Regions from separate parts of the Rhizobium sp. NLR8a genome, predicted to be linked through region 4. Evidence: riboswitches for the same ligand, from Rfam matches in the RefSeq annotation. Region 4 holds a riboswitch; each other region holds the start of a gene.

Region 1 (5,583 bases), on a different contig from region 4:
CGGGCCGCTTCGCCAATCGTAATCTTTTTCATGATTTTCTCTTGCACCTCTAGTCGCTAGAGGATGTAGGAGGGGTGCTTCTGTTTGACAAGGAAGCGCATCATGGTTGAGACGAGCGAGACACGATACAGGGTCGGCGGCATGGATTGCGCTGCCTGCGCGACCAAGATCGATACCGCGGTCAGGCGCGTAGCAGGTGTTGTCGATGTCTCCGTCTCGGTGGTGACGGGCACCATGACCGTCCGGCATGACGGCAGCAGCGATCTCAAGGCAGTCCAGAGGAAGGTGACGGGGCTTGGTTATTCCGTCTCGCCCTTTACCGGAAATGCGAAGCTCGCGCGTGAAGACCGCCCGCACCATCATCACGATCATACCGCTCATGATCACGACCATGCCCATGACGACGAGAAGGAAATTGACGGCCGGCATGGGGACGACCATGCGCCGATGGCCGGTCGCTGGTGGCGGAGCAGGAAGGGCCGGCTGACCATTTTTTCGGGTGCAGCGCTCGTTGCCGCCTATGCCGTCGGCCATGTGGTGCCGGCGAGTGCGTCCTACGCCTTCTTCGTCGCGATACTGGTCGGTCTGCTGCCGATTGCGCGGCGAGCCGTCATGGCGGCTTTGTCCGGCACGCCGTTTTCGATCGAGATGCTGATGACGATCGCCGCCGTCGGCGCCGTCATCATCAATGCGGGCGAGGAAGCGGCGACCGTCGTCTTCCTGTTCCTCGTCGGCGAGTTGCTCGAAGGCGTGGCGGCGGGCAAGGCGCGCGAAAGCATCCAGTCGCTGACGGCCCTGGTGCCGAAAACCGCGCTGCTCGAAGACAATGGCCAGATGCGGGAGGTGCCGGCGGAAAGCCTTGCCGTCGGCGCGGTCATCATGGTTCGCCCTGGCGACCGCATTTCGGCGGACGGCGTCATCGTCTCAGGCGAGAGTGCGATCGACGAGGCCCCGGTGACGGGCGAGAGCACGCCGGTGCGCAAGGGCGTCGATGCCGGCGTCTATGCCGGTACGGTCAACGGTGATGCGGTGCTCAGGGTTCGCGTCACGGCGGCCGCTGCCGACAATACCATCGCCCGCGTCGTCAAGCTGGTGGAAGAAGCGCAGGAATCGAAGGCGCCGACGGAGCGCTTCATCGATCGGTTCTCTCGCTATTACACGCCGGGCGTGGTCGTCGTCGCCGCACTTGTCGCGGTCGTTCCGCCGTTGTTTCTCGGCGGCGCGTGGGGTGAATGGATCTACAAAGGCCTTGCCATCCTGCTGATCGGCTGCCCCTGCGCGCTCGTCATTTCGACGCCGGCGGCGATCGCCGCTTCGCTGTCGGCGGGCGCGCGGCGCGGGCTCTTAATGAAGGGCGGCGCGGTGCTGGAGACGCTCGGCACGGTGACGATGGTCGCCTTCGACAAGACAGGCACGTTGACGGAAGGCAAGCCTCGGGTGACGGACATTGTTTCCTTCGGATTGGGCGAGGCGCAGCTCCTGTCGCGCGCGGCTGTGCTCGAGCAGGGCTCCAGCCATCCGCTGGCACTGGCGATTCTCCACCGCGCCAAGGCGGACGGCGTGCCCGTGCCGCCGGCCTTCGAACTGGAAGCGCTGCCGGGCAAGGGTGTCACCGGCAAGGTCGGCGGCGAGACATTGGATCTCTTGTCGCCGCCCGCCGCCCGCGAGTGCGGGGCGCTGAACGGGGAGCAGGAAGCGCGTATTGCAGGGCTCAATGATGAGGGCAAGAGCGTATCGGTGCTGCTCGTCAATGGCACTGCGGCCGGCCTGATCGCCATGCGCGACGAGCCGCGCGAGGATGCCGGGGCGGGGCTCTCCGCGCTCAAATTGGCCGGTGTCAAGGCGATGATGCTGACCGGCGACAACAAGCGGACGGCGGCAGCCGTCGCCGGCATGCTCGATATCGACTGGCGCGGCGAGATGATGCCCGAAGACAAGCAGCGGGTCGTCGGCGAATTGAAGCGTCAGGGCTTCGTCGTCGCCAAGGTCGGCGACGGCATCAACGACGCGCCGGCGCTCGCCGCCGCCGACATCGGTATCGCCATGGGCGGCGGCACCGATGTGGCGCTGGAGACCGCGGATGCCGCCGTGCTGCATGGACGCGTCGGCGACGTGGCGCGGATGATCGCGCTTTCCAAGCGGACGATGCGCAATATCCTTGAGAATATCACCATTGCGATCGGGCTGAAGGCTGTCTTCCTGGTGACGACGATCGCCGGCATGACCGGGCTCTGGCCGGCGATCCTCGCCGATACCGGTGCCACGGTGCTGGTGACGATCAACGCGCTCAGGCTGCTTCGTGTACGGGGATGAATGTTTTGCCGGTGGCGGTTTGAAGACCAGCGATTCGGGGCCGGTCATCCGTTAGGTCGGCGCTCAGTTTGCTGACAAGGTCTCATGCTCGGCCTTGTGCCGAGCATCTCACCACTGCAATTATCTGGCAGGAAAGCTCTTATTTTCAGAATGGACCTGGGTGGATCGTCGGCACAAGGCAGCACAAGGCCGAGGATGACGTCGCGGGTTTTGCGTCGTCTATCCGCAGCCTGGCAGCTGGCTATAGGCCAGCCCCACCACGGTCATCTCCAAGCCTGTTTTCGTTAAGCTTTCGTTGTCCATGTTTTTCACAGGAATGCAGCGATTTCAAACCTGCCGTAACGCAATGCACAAACCATCCGTTGACGTGAATTACGATTCGCGTACTATATCTAGTGTTCAAGGTTCCTTCGATTCGTGAGGATCGCGGGCTAAGACGGGAATACGGTGCGCTGCGCCATCATGGTGCGACAATGCCGGAGCTGCCCCCGCAACTGTAAGCGGCGAGCAACTGTCCGATTTCAGGTCACTGGAGCATGATGCTCCGGGAAGGCTGGGGCAGGGTGCTTCGACCCGTGAGCCAGGAGACCTGCCTCGAACGAAACGTCCACGGGCGGGGTGTCCGGAAGGTCGCGTGCATGAAGCGGAATGATCCGTGTCTGTTGCGCTGCCCCGAACGTCCGCATGAGCATTTCGGGGGTTTGAAGTCATGTCGAGAACATCAAAGCCGCCGCCCGTGCACATCCTGCGAGGGATGATGTCGGGCGTTTAAAGCGCCAACTTTGCCAGATCATTATCAAGCGTTGCCCCGGACGTCGCACGGCGCCCGATCCCAGTCCTGTGTCCTGCATTCACTGACATCACGAGGAAGATGATGAGCGTTACCGTTTACAGCAAGCCGGCCTGTGTCCAATGCACGGCCACTTACCGCGCCCTCGATCGCCTGGGCGTCGATTATGAGATCGTCGATATTTCCGAGGATGCCGAAGCGCTCGATCGCGTGCTTGGCATGGGCTACATGCAGGTTCCGGTCGTCGTTGCCGGCGAGCAGCATTGGGCGGGCTTCCGCCCCGACATGATCAGCGCGCTCTCCTGACCGGAGAAAAGCGGTGGGGCTGATCGTCTATTATTCCAGCCGATCCGGGAACACCCATCGTTTCGTCGAGAAGTTGGGATTGCGCGCGACGCGCATTCCCGTCGGCGCTGAAGACATCCACATTCGCGAACCCTATGTGCTGATCTCGCCCACCTATTGTGGGGACGGCGGCCCAGGGATCGTCAAGGGCGCCGTGCCCAAGCAGGTGATCCGTTTCCTCAAAGAGGCGGAAAACCGCTCCAACATCCGCGGCGTGATTGCCGCGGGCAACAGCAATTTTGGCGAGACCTACGGGCTTGCCGGCGACGTCATCTCGAAGAAGTGCCAGGTGCCGTACCTCTACCGGTTCGAGCTCCTGGGAACAGCCGAGGATGTCGCCAATGTCAAAGACGGGATGGGACGATTTTGGACACGGGAACAAATCTGACGCGGGATACAGGCGCAAAACCACTTAAAGCGGCCGAAACACTCGACTATCACGCACTGAACGCGATGCTGAACCTCTATGACGATGAGGGCAGGATCCAGCTCGACAAGGACCGCATGGCGGCCAAGCAGTATTTCCTGCAGCATGTGAACCAGAACACCGTGTTCTTTCACAATCTCCGGGAAAAGCTCGATTACCTCGTGACCGAGGGCTATTACGAGCGGGAGGTTCTCGACCAGTATTCCTTCAATTTCGTCCGCGGCCTGTTCGATCAGGCCTATGCGCGGAAATTCCGCTTCCCGACCTTCCTCGGCGCTTTCAAATATTACACCAGCTATACGCTGAAGACCTTCGACGGAAAGCGCTATCTCGAGCGCTATGAGGACCGCATCTGCATGGTGGCGCTGACCTTGGCGCGGGGCGATGAGGCGCTTGCCCGTGACATGGTCGACGAGATCATTTCCGGGCGTTTCCAGCCGGCGACGCCGACTTTCTTGAATGCCGGCAAGAAGCAGCGCGGCGAACTCGTTTCCTGCTTCCTGCTGCGGGTCGAGGACAATATGGAATCGATCGGCCGGTCGATCAATTCGGCACTGCAGCTATCGAAGCGCGGCGGCGGCGTGGCGCTGTCGCTGACGAATATCCGCGAGGCCGGCGCGCCGATCAAGCAGATCGAGAACCAGTCCTCCGGCATCATCCCGGTGATGAAGCTCTTGGAAGATAGCTTCTCCTACGCCAACCAGCTCGGCGCGCGCCAAGGCGCGGGCGCGGTCTATCTCAACGCGCATCATCCCGACATCATGCGTTTCCTCGACACCAAGCGCGAAAATGCCGATGAGAAGATCCGCATCAAGACGCTGTCGCTCGGCGTCGTCGTGCCTGATATCACCTTCGAGCTCGCCAGGAACAATGAGGACATGTACCTGTTCTCACCCTATGACGTGGAGCGGGTCTACGGCGTACCCTTCACCGAGATCTCGGTGACGGAAAAGTACCGGGAGATGGTGGCGGACGCCCGTATCTCGAAGAAGAAGATCAAGGCGCGGGAATTCTTCCAGGTGATCGCCGAAATCCAGTTCGAGAGCGGTTACCCCTACATCATGTTCGAGGACACGGTGAACCGGGCGAACCCGATCGCCGGCCGCATCTCCATGAGCAATCTCTGCTCGGAGATCCTGCAGGTGAGTGAGGCGAGCGAATATAATGACGACCTCTCCTATAAGGATCTCGGCAAGGACATTTCCTGCAATCTCGGCTCGCTGAACATTGCAGCGGCGATGGATTCAGCCGATTTCGGTAAGACGATCGAGACCTCGATCCGGGCGCTGACGGCGGTGTCGGACATGAGCCATATCGCCTCGGTTCCCTCGATCGAGAAAGGCAATGACGAGAGCCATGCGATTGGCCTCGGCCAGATGAACCTGCACGGCTATCTCGCCCGCGAACGCATCTTTTACGGCTCCGAGGAAGGCGTCGATTTCACCAACATCTATTTCTATACGGTGACCTACCACGCGATCCGCGCCTCGAACCTGCTGGCGGTCGAACGCGGCACCAGCTTCAAGGGCTTCGAGAATTCGAAATATGCCTCGGGGGAATATTTCAACAAATATACGGAGCAGGAATGGAAGCCGGCGACCGGAAAGGTGCAGGCGTTGTTCGACAAATCAGGCATCCCCGTTCCGACGAGGGAAGACTGGCTTGCGCTGAAGAAGGCGGTGATGGCCTCCGGCCTCTATAACCAGAA
Region 2 (5,583 bases), on a different contig from region 4:
TCCTGGGCGTCGGTCGGATTGGCGTAGATCTCGGGCACGAGCACGAGGCCAGCATATTTTTCGTTCTCCTCTATGAGAATGACGCGTTGGGTTGAGCCGATCGGGAAGGCCTTCTTGAAGTCTTCCAGCGAGATATCGGCCTTTGCCGTCTTCACGTCGGCGCGCATCAGCTTGTTCACCGTCAGATTGCGGATCCAGCCAACGTCGTGGGCGCTGCGGATGCTTTCGCCGCGCAGGTGGAAGCGCCATGTGGCGAAGGAGTAGCCGAAGGTCGAGCGCACGACGAGCGAGGAGGTGATGACGGCGGCAAGAACCAGTGCCGTGATCGGGAAATCGCCAGTGATTTCGAGCGCCAGAAAGGTCATCGTCAATGGCCCGCCAATGACGGCGACCGCCAGGGAACTCATCCCGACCACGGCATAAATGACCGGCGTCAATGTCGCATCGGCGAAATAGGGGCCGCAATAAGCAAAGAGCTTGCCGAGCAGGGCGCCCATGAACAGCGAGGCGAAGAACAGCCCGCCTCTGAAACCGGAGCCGATCGAGATCGCCGAGGCAAGGGATTTCAGGAGGAAGAGACCGATCAGCGCCGGGATTGCCACGTCGCGGGAGAGGTTCAGATGCAGCGCGCCGTGGCCAGCCGAGAGCACCTGCGGCGAAATCATCGCCAGAAGCCCGACGATAATGCCGCCGAGCGCCGGGCGAAAGGGCGGGGCAATCGAGCTTTTGCGCGCCACCTCCTCGACGAAGGCCACGCCCTGCATGAGGAGGATGCCAACGCCGGCGCAGAAGACGCCGAGCAGCAGCGCCGGGATATAATCGGCCGGCACGACCGAGCCGAAGCTGCCGATATCGATGGTGAAATCGCCCTCGGCAAGCAACCTTGCGATGAGGGTTGAAACGAGGGCGGAGACGACGACCGGGGTCAACGACACGATGGTGTAGGTGCCGATGATCAGCTCGAAGGCGTAGAAGGCGCCCGTCAGCGGCGCGTTGAAAGCGGCGGCGATGGCGCCGGCCGCGCCGCAACCGACGAGTATGCGCAGGTCCGAGCGGCGCAGCTGCAGCTTGAGGCCGAATTTGGAGGCAATGCCGGCGGCGAGCTGGGTATAGCCGGCCTCCAGACCGACGGAGGCGCCGAAGCCGTTGGAGATCAGGTTCTGCACGGCAACGATGATGCTGTCGGTCAACGAGAGGCGGCCGCCATGCAGCGCATTCGCCTCGATCGGGTCGACCATCGGTTTCTTGCGCCGTTTGGCGAGGACCAGAAGCAGCAGGCCGAGCAGGGTACCGCCGATGACCGGGGCGGTAAGCAGCAGCATCTTGTCCTCGATGACCGACGCGCTCAACCTTTCGCTGTCGGCGATGCCGAAAACTAGCTGGTGCAACTCGTTGGAGACATAGCTCATGCCGGTCACGGCAAGACCCGAGGCGATGCCGACGATGGCGCCTGCCAGCGACAAGCCAACTTCGCTGCGGCGCGTCAGGGCGCGCAGCCGGCCCGGATCGAAGAAAACACGCAGCGTGCGCAGGCGGCGCCGATCCAATTTCATAAGCATGGCTAGACAACTAGGCGATGAGAGGCCGGGTCAAGGGCGGAGGTGCAGTCGCCTTGCAACGCAATTGCGGCGAAAAGCCGACGGTCGGGTCAAATATTTATGACTTAAGTCGCTGATAATAGACGATATTTCCGGTAGGGTCAGTGGTGTTGGCCGATCTTTTGCGCAGTCTGGAGCTGGAGCGGTTGCGAAGGTCGGTTGACTTCACCCCCCGGCTTGCCTAACCATCCCAGGGATAACGGATGGTTCCGGATCGGCATTTCGCCTTCCGGATGAAAAGGGAATGTGACGGGGCGGACCCACATCGGGCGCCTTCATCACAGCCGACCCCGCGACTGTAGAGCGGTCAGGGTCTTCCATCCGGCATCGAACCCTTTCGGCCGGCGGGCTGCAATCGTGCAGGCGGGCGGGATGGGCGGCATGCCGGAAAAGCCACTGGAAATGCATGGTGATCAACCGGGGTCGGACGCCTCTATCTCTACGAATCGTCCACCTTTTCACCGAGGCAGCCGGGAAGGCGAGGCAGATCCGCTGGCACGATCAGGGGCGACTGGACTTCCGGTTCGCCCCGATCGCCGCCGATAACCGCGAGCCAGGAGACCTGCCTTCCGTGCCGGGCGAAAAGCCCAACCCTGGGCAAGAGACCCGCTGCCAGCACGGAGGTTGTTTTGGCTGAACGATTGAATTCAGCGCCGCCTCTGGTGGTGCGCTTGGAAGGTGACTTGCAGATGCCGCCGCCGTCCGGCACGGGGCCGCTGGGAAGGAGTTTCCTTTCCTCCCTCATTCCTGTGCTTGTCACAGGAATCCAGCGGGCCCAAGTCCTTGGGCACAGGAGAATCCCTTCACGGCAGCATAGAATTATTCACGGCGCCGACGCGCCGTGGCTGGATTCCTATGACAAGCACAGGAATGAGGTGGGGCGGGGTACCGCATCCGGTCATAGGACTGTCTGGGCATGACGGCTGCCCCCTCCCACACCCTCATCCTCGGCGGCGCCCGTTCCGGCAAATCCCGTTTTGCCGAAAATCTCGTTATGGCAAGCGGCGACGAGCGCCACTACCTCGCCACCGGCCGTGCCTGGGACGAGGAGATGCAGACGCGTATTGCCCAGCACAAGGCCGATCGCGGCCCTTCCTGGACGACGCATGAGGAGCCGCTCGATCTTCTCGGCGTGCTTGCCGCGATCGACGGCGAGGGGCGCATTGTGCTTGTCGATTGCCTGACGCTCTGGGTGACCAACCTGATGATGGCGGAGCGCGAGATGGCTGTGGAATTTGCCGCGCTCGCTGATTTCCTGCCTGGCGCCAAGGCGCGGCTGGTCTTCGTTTCCAACGAGGTTGGCCTCGGCATCGTGCCTGACAATCGGATGGCGCGCGATTTTCGCGATCATGCCGGACGGCTGCACCAAATAATCGCGGCGCAGGCCGACGAAGTCTATTTCATCGCGGCCGGTCTGCCGCTGAAAATGAAGGGTTGAAGTTCCATGATCCAGCAGAAAATCCCCGCAACCGTCATCACCGGCTTCCTTGGCGCCGGCAAGACGACGATGATCCGCAACCTGCTCACCAATGCCGGCGGCAAAAAGATTGCGCTTATCATCAACGAATTCGGCGATCTCGGTGTCGATGGCGAGGTGCTGAAGGGCTGCGGCGCGGAGAATTGCAGCGAGGACGACATTATCGAGCTCACCAATGGCTGCATCTGCTGCACCGTCGCCGACGATTTCATTCCAACGATGACGAAGCTCCTGGAGCGCGAACAGCGGCCTGACCATATCGTCATCGAAACCTCCGGCCTCGCCCTGCCGCAGCCGCTGGTCTCCGCCTTCAACTGGCCTGATATCCGCACCCAGGTGACCGTCGACGGCGTCATTACGGTTGTCGACAGTGCGGCCGTTGCCGCCGGCCGTTTCGCCGATGACCATGCTGCTGTCGAGGCGGCGCGCGTCGAGGACGACTCGCTCGATCATGAGAGCCCGATCGAGGAGCTGTTCGAAGACCAGCTCACATGCGCCGATCTCATCGTCCTCAACAAGACCGACCTGATCGATGGGGATGGCCTGGGCCGCGTGAAGAACGAAGTCGCCTCCCGCATCGCCCGCAAGCCGGTCATGATCGAGGCCAGGAATGGCGAGGTGCCGGCAGGCGTGTTGCTCGGCCTCGGCATCGGCGCGGAAGACGATATCGCCAACCGCAAATCCCATCACGAGCTGGAGCACGAGGATGGGGCGCCACACGACCACGACGAGTTCGACAGCTTCGTTGTCGAACTCGGCGCTGTTTCCGATCCGAGGGGCTTTGTCGAGAAGCTGAAGGGCATCATCGCCGAGCATGATGTGCTGCGCCTCAAGGGCTTCATCGACGTCTCGGGCAAGCCCATGCGCCTGCAGCTGCAGGCCGTCGGCAGCCGCATCGACCAGTATTTCGACCGCGCCTGGGCAGCGGGCGAGGCGCGCCGCACGCGCCTTGTCGTCATCGGCTTGCACGAAATGAACCAGGGCGCGGTGCGCAAGGCGATTGAAGCGCTCGTTCAAGGATAATCGATGCATCTGCTTCTGGCCCAGCAGGGAACGATCAGCGACGGCGAAGAGGCAATCGACCTCGGCCAGTCGCCGGGCGATATGCTGTTCATTTCGGCTGCCGACACCGAACTTGCCGCGGTCGCTACCGCCTATCGCGGGTGCGAGGGAATGCCGCGTTCGCTGAGGCTCGCGAATCTGATGAGCCTCAAGCATCCGATGTCAGTCGATACCTATGTCGAGCGAACGGCCCGGCACGCCAAGCTGATCGTCGTGCGTGCGCTCGGCGGCGCCAGCTATTTCCATTATGCGCTGGAGGCGCTGCACGCCGTTGCCGCCCGCAACGGCGCACTGATTGCAGTATTGCCTGGCGATGCCAAGCCAGATGCGGGGCTGGTTCCTTTCTCCAATGTTGACCTCGACGATCTCAACGCGCTCTGGGTCTATCTGATCGAGGGCGGCGACGCCAATACGCGGAGCTTCCTTGCTTATGCCTCGGCGATGCTATCGGGCGCGGAGAAGCCGGCGCTGGCAGTGCCTTTGATGAAGGCGGGGATCTGGTGGCCGGGGCGAGGGGCGATCGGGGTCGAAGAGTGGCGGCGGGTCGTCGGTTCGCATGTCGCGCCAACGTCGTCCGTCAAGCGTGGGGCCCCCCCCTCTGTCTCGCCGGACATCTCCCCCACAAGGGGGGAGATCAGCAAGTCGCTCGGACTTCCAACAAAAAAAATGCGTGAGAATGCCGCACTTTCGGCTGAAGAGATGGAGCGAAGCCTCGCATCCCCGATCTCCCCCCTTGTGGGGGAGATGTCCGGCAGGACAGAGGGGGGTACACCAAGCTCGACAGAAGAGGTGGAATTCGAACCCACGTCCCCCATCGTCGCCATCAGCTTCTACCGTGCCCTCGTCCAGAGCGGCGAGACCGGGCCGGTCGAGGCGCTGGTCGAGGCCTTGGCCGCACTTGGCCTGCGGCCGCTGCCGGTCTTTGCCTACAGCCTAAAGGATCCCGTTTCGACAGGCATTCTCGAGAGCGTGTTTTCGGCGTTGAAACCGGATGTCGTCATCAACACAACGGGCTTTGCGGTCTCCGCGCCGGGCGCGGACCGGCAACCGACTGTGCTGGAGACGGATGGCGCAGTCGTACTGCAGGCAATCCTGTCGGCTTCGTCGCGGGAGGCTTGGGTGACCTCGTCGCAGGGTCTGTCGGCGCGCGACCTCGGCATGAATGTGGCGCTGCCCGAAGTCGACGGGCGGGTGTTGGCGCGGGCGGTGTCCTTCAAGACGGCGGCGCGTTACGACGCGGCTGTCGAGGCGAACATCGTCGCAAGCCTGCCCGACGCCGGCCGGCTCCGCTATACGGCGGAGCTCGCCGCCAGTTGGGTGCGGCTGCGCCGGACGCCCGCCAATAGGAGGCGCATCGCCCTCATCATGGCGAATTATCCGAACCGCGACGGCCGACTCGGCAACGGCGTCGGACTCGACACGCCGGCCGGCAGCATCGAGGTGCTT
Region 3 (5,583 bases), on a different contig from region 4:
AGATCCGGCTCCTCCCTTTCTGCCTTCACTCCCCAGCAAGGCATGCCCGACGGCTCAGTCTAATGAGGCAAGCGAAGATTTCCAAGAGCTCGCCGAAACTTGACACTCGGCAGGGACGGATGTCCTATTGCTGCACCGCAAGGAGACCCGTTCATGAGCGACGACCAGACGCCCGCCGACAGCAAGCTCACAAACTCCAAGCGCCGCTGGGCATCCGAGGGCAAGTTCCTGACCGGCCGCATCAGCCGTCCCGAGGCCGAGCGCCTGCCGCCCGGCCAGCACCTCGTCAAGAACTGGCCGGTGCTCGATCTCGGCCAGCAACCGGTCATTTCAACCGGGAGCTGGCGGCTTGAAGTACGCGGCCTGGTCGAAACGACACTCACCCTCACCTGGACGGAATTCCAGGCGATCCAGCAGAGCACCAGGATCAGCGACATCCACTGCGTCACCACCTGGTCGCGCTACGATAACAAATGGAACGGCGTTTCGACGCGGGATCTGCTCGATCGCGCCATGCCGAGGCCGGAAGCAGCCTACGTGATGCTGACGAGCTACGACGGCTACACCACCAATCTGCCGCTCGCCGATTTCGCCGCCGAGGATGCGATCCTGGCGACCTCCTGGGAAGGCCTGCCGCTGACACCGGAGCACGGAGGCCCGTTGCGGCTCGTCGTGCCGCATCTCTATTTCTGGAAGAGCGCCAAATGGCTGCGCCGCATCGAGTTAATCGCCGCCGACGAGGCCGGCTTCTGGGAAAAGAACGGCTACCATATGTATGGCGATCCGTGGAGCGAGCAGCGCTATTCCGACGACTGAGCCTTCGGCCGCGAGACGCGACGAAGCGCGAGAACGGCCAGACCGAACAGAGCGGCCAACCCCGTCAGTGACGCCATGCTGGCAGGATGAAGCGGCACCTTGCTCCAGCTCGGCTTGATAATATCGGCGGTGTTGAAAGCCTCACCGCTGAACTGGCAGGTGATGAAGGCAAGTCCGCGGCCCGCCATGTCGGCGTCGATGGCCGAGATGATTTCGCCCGCCGCGGTTGCCTCTCGCGGCATCTCACGCATCGCCATCAGCACGGCTTTCGTCGCCGCGAGATAGGCATGGGCGCATTCGTTGAAAGGGCTTTCCTCGTCCGTCACGCTGCCCGGCATCCGGCCCCAGAGGCAATAGGAATACTGGATTTCCGAGTAGTTCAGGACACGCCGGAACGATTCGTTCGTATCGGCCGCCCGCGACGCCAGCATGCTGATGCTGCTGCGATACTCCGAAATGACCGCCATCTCGCCGTGGGAAATTGCCGGAATATCGAGCCCGGGATGAGAGCCGCCAGAGTTGCTCCCATGAGCGAGAGCATTTCCGATAAACATTGGCAACAGGCTCGCGATGAGACCGAGAAAAGCAAACCTGCCGATATGCCGCATCACCGGAACGCCGGCCGCAGACCGCTCTTGGCGGCAAGACGTCTTTCGGCCAGCGCTCCGAAAACCAGACCGAGCGTTGCCCAAAGGATCGCGTGCATTCCGAGCGTGGTCGTGCGGAACCGCCAGAGCACGATCGCCGAGAAATTCTCGGGCACCTCATTGATCGGCGGCAGCAGATAAAGCACGAAGCCGATGAAGACGAGATAGGCGACGCCGGCGATAATCGCGCCGTTCCAGAGACCGAAGCGCTCGCCAAGGCGGCGCGACAGCGCGATCGCGGCAATCAGCGACGCGAGCGAAACAACGATCATAAGGAAGAACAGTTCGGTCCTGGCGCCGATCGTATCGGGATTGCCGACAGCCGGCGGGTTGGCCGGATATTTGATGGCGGGAACGAGCACGACCGCCACGAAGGCGGCAATGGCGATGACGGCCGAGGTGCCGCGCGCCGATAGGCTGCTGAAGCGGCCGTGCACGAAGGCGAAGGCGAGCGAAAAAAGCCCGCCGACGGCGATGCTGTAGGCCATGACGCCTGTGAAAAGGCCGAGGCCGGCCTGCGTGGCCCGGCTGACGATTTCAGGTTCGGCAGCTTCGCCCGCCGCCTGGGCGCTCGCTTCCTCGAAGGCGATTGCCGCATCGACCAGCGGCTCGCCGAAGGTATGGGCGAAGGCGAAAACGAGGATGCCAGCAATCAGGCCCGCGAGCATGCCGCGAAGCAGAAGCTTTCCAACCATGTCAGTATTCCCCCTTGTCGCGCAAAACTGTGCAGCGGTTTTGCGATAACGACATGCGTAAAACAAAGACCTAAAGCGCGAGAAGCGAATCCGAAAGATCGCGATGCGCTTTAGTGGCAGGGAAATCCGAGGAGATGGCGGCCGTCATGCACGAATTCGTGCACATACATGCCGTTGAACAGCGCCATCGCGCCCTCCTCGGTGCCGACGAAATAAAGAACGATGAGCATCAGCAGACCGCCGAAGATCGCCCAGGGAAGGATTTCCCCTACAGGGATCGGCGCCGGCGCCGCGACAGGCGCGAAAGTGGTGTCAGACATGTATTCCTCCGGAATGACGCGTTCAGTCGAAAGAGTGTTGTGCGGCAGGGTCTGACTTCCAGCGTGAAGAAGTTTCGACACGCTGGTCACAGTGGCGCGACCGCGCCGGATTTCCACCGGCTTCCAAACCCGCAACAGCACGGTTATATCTGCACGCCGAAGAGACTGTCAACGAAACTTCACGAAGCCGGCAAAGGCCGTCCCCATCCCGTCATCGGAGATCAGAACAATCGTGAATATGCGCCTCACCTGGATCTGCCACGGCGCGACGTCGGCGAACCGCAAGGCCCAGTTTCCGCTCGACGAACCGCTGGAAGAAAAGGCCGTGGAAGAAGCAGCCAGGATGGCCGCCCTCCCCCACGCCGATCGTATTGTCACAAGCCCCGCCATGCGCGCCCTCCAGACGGCTGAGGCGCTCCGTCTCGAAGCGCAGATTGATCCGTCGCTTCGAGATTGCGACCATGGCCGCTGGGCTGGCAGGCCGATCGAGGCGATCGAGGCGGAAGAGCCGGAAAACCTCACGGCCTGGATGACCGAGCCGGGGGTGGCCCCTCACGGCGGCGAGAGTGTTTTCGACCTGCGAAAGCGCGTCGCTGGCTGGATGGATGCCCAGTCCGCCCGAAGCGGTCACGTGATCGCCATCAGCCACGCGGCCGTCATCCGGGCTGCAGTCGCCCACGTGCTTCAGGCGCCACCCTCCTCCTTCTGGCTGAGCGACGTCGAGCCACTCGCCATCCTTCGGATGACCAGCAACGGAAGCCGCTGGTCGCTGCGCTTCCAGCATTAGAGATTCCTTATTTTATCCAGCCTTGCACAAGCAAATCGCGTCATTGCTGTTGAACCCGGTTTTGCGGGGACTACTTCCTTGTCCCAAGGAGATGGAAGAATGACATATGATTGGAGTGGAGAGCGTACACGGCGCCTGCGGTTGATGCGCGTCGCCACGTTCACGGTTTTGGCCGGTCTCATCCTCAGCGTTCCGCTGCTGATCGTCACCGCCTGAAGCACTGGAAAAGGCGAGCGATGCGTCAGCACGCTCGCCTTCGTTCTTCTGGGCATCTTTTCGGCCCAATCACCTGTAGCAACATTCTTCCTGAACGGGACCGGCGAAACAGCCGCAGTGCCGGTCCTGGCCGCATCGCAACGCTATCCGTCTGCCGGCGGCTCACTGCAAACCGCCCCCTCCGATAATTCGCCTTCTGGTTTCAACGAACATTTCAGACTTTCGTGATATCTCGGCGCGGGTGGAGTTGGAGAAGGCATAATGCCGGTGTTTTTCCAGAGCAGAGCCGGAAGGCAATGCATGTCGATCGTCGGTTTGGGGATTACCCTCTGGCTCCTAGCTACATTGCTGCGGTTCGACGACAGCCTGGTTTCCTTCATGACCGCTTTCCGTGAATACGGCGCCGACAAGCTCGTTCTGGGACTCGGCATCGCCGGCACCATGAGCTTCATCTACTCGGTGCTGCGTATTGCCGATCTGCGCAAGGAAATGGAACTGCGCGCCGCCGCCCAGGCAAAGGCCGACTGGACGGCAACGCACGACCATCTGACCAAGCTGCCGAACCGCTATGCCTTCGAGCGCAAAATCCTCTCACGGCCGGTCAGAAGCGACGAGGCCGAAATCGAGGAATGGAACCAAAACGTCACCATCTTCTCCGTCGACCTCGACGGCTTCAAAAAGGTCAACGATCTCGTCGGCCACAAGGGCGGCGACGTCTTGTTGGTCGAAGTTGCCAAACGCATCTGCGCGCTCGGCAATGCCGATTGCGTCTACCGCTTCGGCGGTGACGAATTCATCGTCGTCGCCTTTGCCCTGACGACACAACGCGAGGAGCGCTTCGCCAAGCTGCTGATCCAGGCCGTCACCCGCCCGATTCATATCGATGGTTTTGCCGTCGAAGTCGGCGCCAGCGTCGGCTACGATCGTTGGGTCGAGGGCAGCGAGCCGCTGGAAGACGCCGCCCACCGTGCCGATCTCGCCATGTATGAGGCCAAATCACGCGGCCCCAACCATCATCTCGTCTTCGAAAATTCGATGCAGGATAGGGTAACGGAACGCGCCTCCTTGGAAACCAGACTGCGCGCCGCGATCGCCAATAAGGCGATCAAGCCTTTCTATCAACCGCTGATTGATCTGAAGACCGGCCAGCTTTGCGGTTTCGAAGCCCTCGCGCGCTGGATCGGCGAGGATGGCGTCAACATTCCGCCGACTGTTTTCATCGACATTGCCGAGGAAACCGGGATGATCACCGCCTTGTTCGAGGATCTCCTTGCGCAGGCCTGCAGCGATGCGCTCACCTGGCCGGAGCATGTCACGTTGTCCTTCAACGTCTCGCCGGTGCAGATGGAAGACAGGCTGCTGACGTCCCGCATCCTCAAGGTCCTTTCGGCAAGCCGGCTACCGCCGCAACGCCTGGAAGTTGAGATCACCGAAAACGCGCTGATTCAGGATCCCGCTATCGCCGCCGTCATTCTCGAAGAGCTGCACGCGGCCGGCATTCAGATCGCTCTCGATGATTTCGGCACAGGCTATTCGAGCCTCGCCCAGCTCGCCCGCTACCGCTTCGACAAGATCAAGATCGACAAAAGCTTCATCGCCACCTATCGCGATGACGAACGCCAGGAAAAAATCGTCCGCGCCATGCTTGGCCTCGGCAGAAGCCTCAATATCAAGACGACTGCGGAAGGTGTCGAGGAGCATGGCCAGCTTGCCTTCCTGCTGCAGCTCGGCTGCGACATCGGCCAGGGTTACCTTTTCGGCAAGGCGATGCCCGCCGCCGAGGCGAGCATCTTCATCCGCGATCGCAACGTCAATCTGGCGTCAACGGCCTGAGCCCAGCTTATTTCAACAGAACCCAAGCTTTTGCGTCCCGATCGGCCGCCACGCACCGTCTTGTTGCGCACGGGGGGCTATTGCAGCTGGAGCTCTTGCCGCCATTGTGCCGCCAATGCTCAATGACCGCACGTGCGAGGTTGACAGGCGTGGGGATCGACCGAAGCAAAGGCAACCGCCAAATGATGCCTTTCCAGCGGGAGTTTCGGCGCTAGGTTCGCCCATCGTGACGACTGCGCGGGCTCTCTGAAGACATGTCATTCCCCGAC
Region 4 (5,583 bases):
GGGCGCGACGATAGCGGCAGAGGTGAAAAGCAATGCGGTCACAACTCTCTTCATAACTGTTCCCTTCCTGTGATCAGTTGCTGAAAAATAAAGTCTCGTCGGGGGGGCGGCGTCAGAACTCCTCCCAGGCACCGGGAGAAGCGGCAACGGCTGCATTTCCTGCAAGCCGCGGCACGACGGTTCTGGTTTCCGGACGAGATTGACTGGCGCTCGGCTGGACCGGCCTGGGCTGACTCGCCAAGGATGCGCCGACGAGGAACCGGCCGGCCGAATCCTGCAGCCGGCGTCCCTGCGACAGCAGCTCTTGGCAGGCCGCGTTCGTTTCTTCGACCATGGCCGCGTTCTGCTGCGTCGCATGATCCATCTGGTTGATCGCGCCGTTGATTTCCTGCAGACCGGTCGCCTGCTCGCGATAGGACTGAACGAGGGTAGCGATGCTGTCGCTGATGCGGTTGATCTGCTCCTCGATCTTCAGGAGAGCGTCGCCAGTCTCGTTCACCAGCCCGACGCCGGCAGCAACCTCTTGGCCGGAAACGTTGATCAGGTTCTTGATTTCCTTTGCCGCATTTGCCGAGCGCTGGGCGAGTTCACGAACCTCCTGTGCGACAACCGCAAATCCCTTGCCGGCCTCGCCGGCGCGTGCGGCCTCGACGCCGGCATTCAGCGCCAGCAGATTCGTCTGGAATGCGATTTCGTCGATGACGCCGATGATGCGGCCGATCTGACTGGAGGAGGTTTGGATCCGGTCCATCGCGCCGATCGCGTCGCGCACCACCGTCGCCGAGACGTGAGCACCTCGCTTGGTTTCCTCGACCAATTGTCCAGCATTTTCAGCCCGCTGCGACGATGTTTTGACTGTCGTCGTCACTTCATCTAGTGCCGCAGCGGTCTGTTCCAGTGCTGCCGCCTGCTGTTCGGTCCGTTTGGCCAGCTGATCTGCGGAGGAAGCCAGCTCGCTCGATCCGCCCTCAACCGCGACGGAAGCGATCTTTATCTCTGTCAGCGCGGCTGCGACGGCCTGGACCATGTTGTTGAAGTCCTGCCGCAATTTATCGAATTCAGGGCCGAGATCGGCAAGCTGGATCGAGAAGTCGCCGGCGGCCAGTCTTTCCAATGCGTTCGCAAGAGTGGTCATCACCAGCCGTTGCCTGTTGCCGGCTTCTTCCGTCAGCAATGCGTTGCGGGCCCGTTCGGCGTCGAACGAGGCGGTCTGCTCGGCAGTGACTTGCTCTCTTTCGACCTTTGCGATCGCCTCGTGACGGAAGACCTCCAGCGCACGGGCGAGGAAGCCGATTTCGTCGCCATTCTCCTTGTAGGCGACGGAGGAGGCGAGGTCGCCATTCTGCAGCGCGCCAATTCGTTTGCTGAGGATCCTGAGCGGCCTGCCAACGAGGCTGCGCATGGCGAGGAGGAAAGCGATGACGGCGAGAGCGGTGATGGCGGACTGCGTGAGCAGCGAAACGAGGACCTTCTGGCGGACTTCGGAAGTGATTTTTTCGACAGACCAGTTCGTGACGATGTAGCCGGTTGTCTTGCCCGACTTGTCCAGCGGCAGCGGCGCGATAATCGTGACCAAACCGGCGGACATTCCGCTGTCATCGATCGTCGTTTTGTCGGGTTTTGCGCTGAGGCGGGTCGCCAGGTCGGCCGGCGTTGGCAAACCGGAAACGCCGTCGCGGGTCCAGCTGTCGACGGCAGCGAGCTCTGCGTTGAATGCGGCAAATTGCACAAGATCGAGCGAGGGATCGTCACGATACAGCGAATAAGCCTCGCGAACGGCGTTCGCCTTGCCCCATTTGACGCCGCCGGCGGCCAGAGATGCAAACTGCTCCGCATCCTTGGACCAATTTGCGTGGGCGCCATCAACCAGCGCCCGGGTTTCATACATCCATGTATAGGTGGCCAAGGCGGAAATGCCGCAGAGATTGACGGCAACGATAATCGCCGCCAGCTTGGCTGTCAGGGGCATCGTTTTCAAGAATTGGAACATCCGTGGAGCCTGGAATTGCGGCTCGGTCGACCATCTTCGCGACCGGCATATCAGCACGGCATCGACGCTGACGGTCACATCACGAGCGCTCATGCCCATGTCGGAGTTTGCGACCCAAAACGCGCAAAGGCAGTGTGGATTTGATGTGTGAATAAATCATAAAGTAGAGGAGGATGGGCGGGCACACAGAGGCTGTTTCCTCCTGCGACCAAAAGATCGCCGAGGAGGGGGTTGTCTGCCCGGTGATCCGCCCCTCGATCAGCCATATGCAGCCGTGGTTTCAGGTTCGGTCTGCGTGCACTTGCCGCCGCGTCGGTTTCCTGAAATAGATGCGCCGTCAGGTGCCCGCCGTCCAGGCGGGAGAATCGGGAATCCGGTGCAAGGCCGGAACGTGCCCAACGCTGTAAGGCCGACGTCTGCCGCTTCATCGCGCCACTGGCTTTTGCCGGGAAGGCTGCGGCAGATGGATGAAGCCAAGTCAGAAGACCGGCCTGGCGAGATAGACCCAACCCGCGCGGACGGCGGGCGGTTGCGTTGTTGGGGATTTGACGATGCGACCCTTTGATGCGGATGCCCTTTCGGCGGCGTCCGGTTTTTCGCTGGCCGAGCGCGAAGCCGTGTATCACGCGATCATGACGCGGCGTGACGTGCGCAGCCAGTTCCTGCCCGATCCGTTGCCCGACGACATCGTGGCGCGGCTCCTGACAGCCGCCCATCATGCGCCGTCGGTCGGCTTCATGCAGCCATGGAATTTCATTCTGGTGAATAGTCCAGCTGTCCGTGCGCGCGTGCGCGACGCCTTTGCCAACGCCAACGAAGAGGCGGCGTCGATGTTCGAAGGCGAGCGGCGGCAGGCCTATCGATCCCTCAAGCTCGAAGGCATCGTGGAGGCGCCGCTCGGCATATGCGTGACCTGCGATCCCACTCGCGGCGGCAGCGTGGTGCTGGGACGGACGCACAATCCGCGGATGGATTCCTATTCGACCGTTTGCGCCATCCAGAACCTCTGGCTTGCGGCCCGCGCCGAAGGGGTCGGCATCGGCTGGGTCAGCATCTTTCGTGAAGGCGACCTGAAATCAATTCTCGGCATACCCGAGCATATCGAGGTGGTCGCCTGGCTATGCGCCGGCTTTGTCGATCGGCTTTATGATGAACCGGAACTCTCGGTCAAAGGCTGGCGGCAGCGGCTGCCGCTCGAGGAACTGGTTTTCCACGACGGATGGGGACGCAACGACCCTTAGCAATTACTGCTGTTGTGGTTGCGGGCCCGGCGTCGCCGGATTGGCAAGGTCGATCGAGCCCTGGTCGCCAGCAAGGAATTGCGGGCCGACCTGACGGACCTTGTTCTGCGTGGGGTCGTAGGGACGTTCGGGAACGGATGGCTGCGGCGGGACTGCTGCTGCCGCAGTATCTTTCGCCGGCGGATTGGTGCGGACCGTCGTGATCGAGCCCTGCTGCGGCGGTTCGCTCAGGGTCTGCTTGCCGCGCATCTCCTCGTAATAGGCGGTCAGATTGCAGGCGCAGGTATTTTTCTCGCCGGGAGCGCGGTTCTTGTAGGCAAAGGCGTTCTTCATGGCGCTATAGGGCGCGCCTGTTGCGACCGAGATCATGTTCGAGGCTTCGGTGCTGGTCACGTCGCGATAGAAGAGCTCGGTCTCGATGCCGGGGCACATCTTGGCGCAGGTCTGCGCATCGCGGCCGAAATCGACCGAGGTGGTGTTCGAGCTGATCGGGAAGAAGCCGCCGTCGCAGCTGCGAACGCAAATGGTGCTGACCGGCGAAAACATTTCGGCCCTCGGCAGGCCGTAAAATGGATCGGCCTCTTCACCGCCGCCAAGCGGGATGAAGGTGTCGGTGCGCATCGCCTGTTCCTCGACGCTTGGGGCAGGATCGCTGGCGCTGCGCTCGGTCGGGGCATAGAAATTGTCGCTGCTGCAGCCATTGCGTTCGAGTGCCGCCGTCAATTCCCGGCGCGCGTCGTCATCGCCGGCCTGGCTGCGCAACTCGTCGCGCTGATCCTGGAGATAACGGATATTGTCGACCATCCGGGCTTCGGCATCAGAAAGCTCGGCGCAAAAATCGGCATTCTCGCCGCCGATCACCACCATGCTACCCGAGGTGCAGCCATAGCTGCGCAGATCGTTGCGGACCTTGCGCAGCTCGAGGTTCTGCTCGGCGATTGCGCTGGCATATTGGCGCGCTTCCTGCCCGTTATTGTTGCCGATCGATCGTGGTAGGTCGGCCAGGCGACCACGCAGGTCGTTGCAGACGGCGCTGCTCTGTGCGGCAGCCGGCGATGCCAGCGCAAGCACAAGAGCAAGAGACAGGTTTCGGCGTTTCACGGCATCGTCCGGAAGTGAGAAAGTGTCGATCGGTCAAAGGTGGCGTCCATTCGCCGTACCTTGTCTCTTAAGGTATTTCTCTTAATAAGCTTGGATCAATTCCTAGCGCATTTTCGGGATTTTATCCAGAAGATGCGGGCAACAGCGTTGCCCCGGCGACGGACACTGCAGCCGTTAACAGCAGTTCCCTTCTTCATCCGAATTGTTATTCTCCCAGCTCGCTCCTGCTGGGGATTGGTTTTCACTGGGGATAAAGCAAATGCGCTACATGCTGATGCTGCATGCGGACGAAGCTGCCGGGAAGTCCATAGCGCCCGAGGACATGGCGCGCTTCATGGGCCAGATGTATGCCTATCAGCAAGCGCTGGAGAAAGCGGCAGCATTCGTCTCCAGCAATGCCCTGGTCGGTTCCTCTGAGGCGAGTGTCGTTCGCGTTCAAGGGAATGACGTCAGTGTTCTGGACGGCCCTTATGCGGATGTTCGCGAACAGTTCGGTGGGTACTTTATCATAGACGTTGCCGATATGGACGAAGCCAACAAATGGGCGGCGCGCTGCCCTGCTGCGTCCTGGGGAACGGTTGAGGTTCGTCGCATCAGGGATGCGTCGGAACATGCAGGATGACGGTTTCGGGTTCCACCGTTGCCCGAGGTGTAGCAGAGCGAGTGGCGCGCGAGAGCTATGGTCGCCTCGTCGCCTATCTTGGCGCGCGCTTGGGTGATATCGCGTCCGCCGAGGATGCGCTCGCGACTGCTTTCCTCACGGCTCTCGAAAAATGGCCTGTCGATGGCGTGCCCGATAACCCCGATGCCTGGCTGTTGACGATCGCGCGCAGGCGCAAGCTCGACGACTGGCGCAAGGACAAAGTGAAGGCGAAGAGCGCCGATCGTCTTACCCTCATCGCCGAGGAACTCTCGGCAGCGGCGGAAATGGATGAGGAAATTGCGGACAGGCGACTGGCGCTCATGTTTGCCTGCGCACATCCTGGCATCGATGCCTCCGCGCGAACGCCGCTGATCCTCCAGACCGTGCTGGGCCTGACCGCTGCAGACATCGCCGCGCGGTTTCTCGTCTCTCCAAGGGCCATGGGCCAGAGGCTCGTAAGAGCCAAGGCGAGGATCAGGGATGGGAAAATTCCGTTCCTCGTGCCGGAAAAGGAGGAACTATCGCACCGGCTGCCGCCGATACTCGCCTCCATCTACGCCGCCTATACCAGCGGGTGGATGGACATCGACAGGGCGGAAGCGCTTGGA

What was found. A riboswitch is a leader RNA that binds a small molecule or an ion and turns the genes downstream of it on or off. The one in region 4 is predicted to bind cobalamin.
Region 1: linked by a shared signal. The riboswitch ahead of nrdH (glutaredoxin-like protein NrdH) and the one ahead of bluB (5,6-dimethylbenzimidazole synthase) in region 4 are both predicted to bind cobalamin.
Region 2: linked by a shared signal. The riboswitch ahead of cobU (bifunctional adenosylcobinamide kinase/adenosylcobinamide-phosphate guanylyltransferase) and the one ahead of bluB (5,6-dimethylbenzimidazole synthase) in region 4 are both predicted to bind cobalamin.
Region 3: linked by a shared signal. The riboswitch ahead of HJC04_RS14035 (CbtB domain-containing protein) and the one ahead of bluB (5,6-dimethylbenzimidazole synthase) in region 4 are both predicted to bind cobalamin.

The regions. Positions count from the first base shown of each region.
Region 1 is NZ_JABDWI010000026.1:6,423-12,005, reverse strand. It holds gene HJC04_RS31240 (helix-turn-helix domain-containing protein) at 1-32, opposite strand, end outside; gene HJC04_RS31235 (heavy metal translocating P-type ATPase) at 103-2,313, shown strand; cobalamin riboswitch at 2,699-2,925, shown strand; gene nrdH (glutaredoxin-like protein NrdH) at 3,188-3,409, shown strand; gene nrdI (class Ib ribonucleoside-diphosphate reductase assembly flavoprotein NrdI) at 3,423-3,836, shown strand; gene nrdE (class 1b ribonucleoside-diphosphate reductase subunit alpha) at 3,815-5,583, shown strand, end outside.
Region 2 is NZ_JABDWI010000003.1:55,051-60,633, reverse strand. It holds gene HJC04_RS05985 (chloride channel protein) at 1-1,559, opposite strand, end outside; cobalamin riboswitch at 1,786-2,183, shown strand; gene cobU (bifunctional adenosylcobinamide kinase/adenosylcobinamide-phosphate guanylyltransferase) at 2,515-3,036, shown strand; gene cobW (cobalamin biosynthesis protein CobW) at 3,043-4,098, shown strand; gene cobN (cobaltochelatase subunit CobN) at 4,102-5,583, shown strand, end outside.
Region 3 is NZ_JABDWI010000006.1:353,087-358,669, reverse strand. It holds gene HJC04_RS14055 (sensor histidine kinase) at 1-44, opposite strand, end outside; gene HJC04_RS14050 (sulfite oxidase-like oxidoreductase) at 154-816, shown strand; gene HJC04_RS14045 (hypothetical protein) at 801-1,370, opposite strand; gene HJC04_RS14040 (CbtA family protein) at 1,424-2,158, opposite strand; gene HJC04_RS14035 (CbtB domain-containing protein) at 2,269-2,478, opposite strand; cobalamin riboswitch at 2,504-2,654, opposite strand; gene HJC04_RS14030 (histidine phosphatase family protein) at 2,711-3,265, shown strand; gene HJC04_RS14025 (bifunctional diguanylate cyclase/phosphodiesterase) at 3,743-5,314, shown strand; gene HJC04_RS14020 (acetate/propionate family kinase) at 5,569-5,583, shown strand, end outside.
Region 4 is NZ_JABDWI010000017.1:75,286-80,868, forward strand. It holds gene HJC04_RS27965 (hypothetical protein) at 1-54, opposite strand, end outside; gene HJC04_RS27970 (HAMP domain-containing methyl-accepting chemotaxis protein) at 113-1,990, opposite strand; cobalamin riboswitch at 2,313-2,500, shown strand; gene bluB (5,6-dimethylbenzimidazole synthase) at 2,542-3,231, shown strand; gene HJC04_RS27980 (DUF2865 domain-containing protein) at 3,235-4,332, opposite strand; gene HJC04_RS27985 (YciI family protein) at 4,592-4,954, shown strand; gene HJC04_RS27990 (RNA polymerase sigma factor) at 4,951-5,583, shown strand, end outside.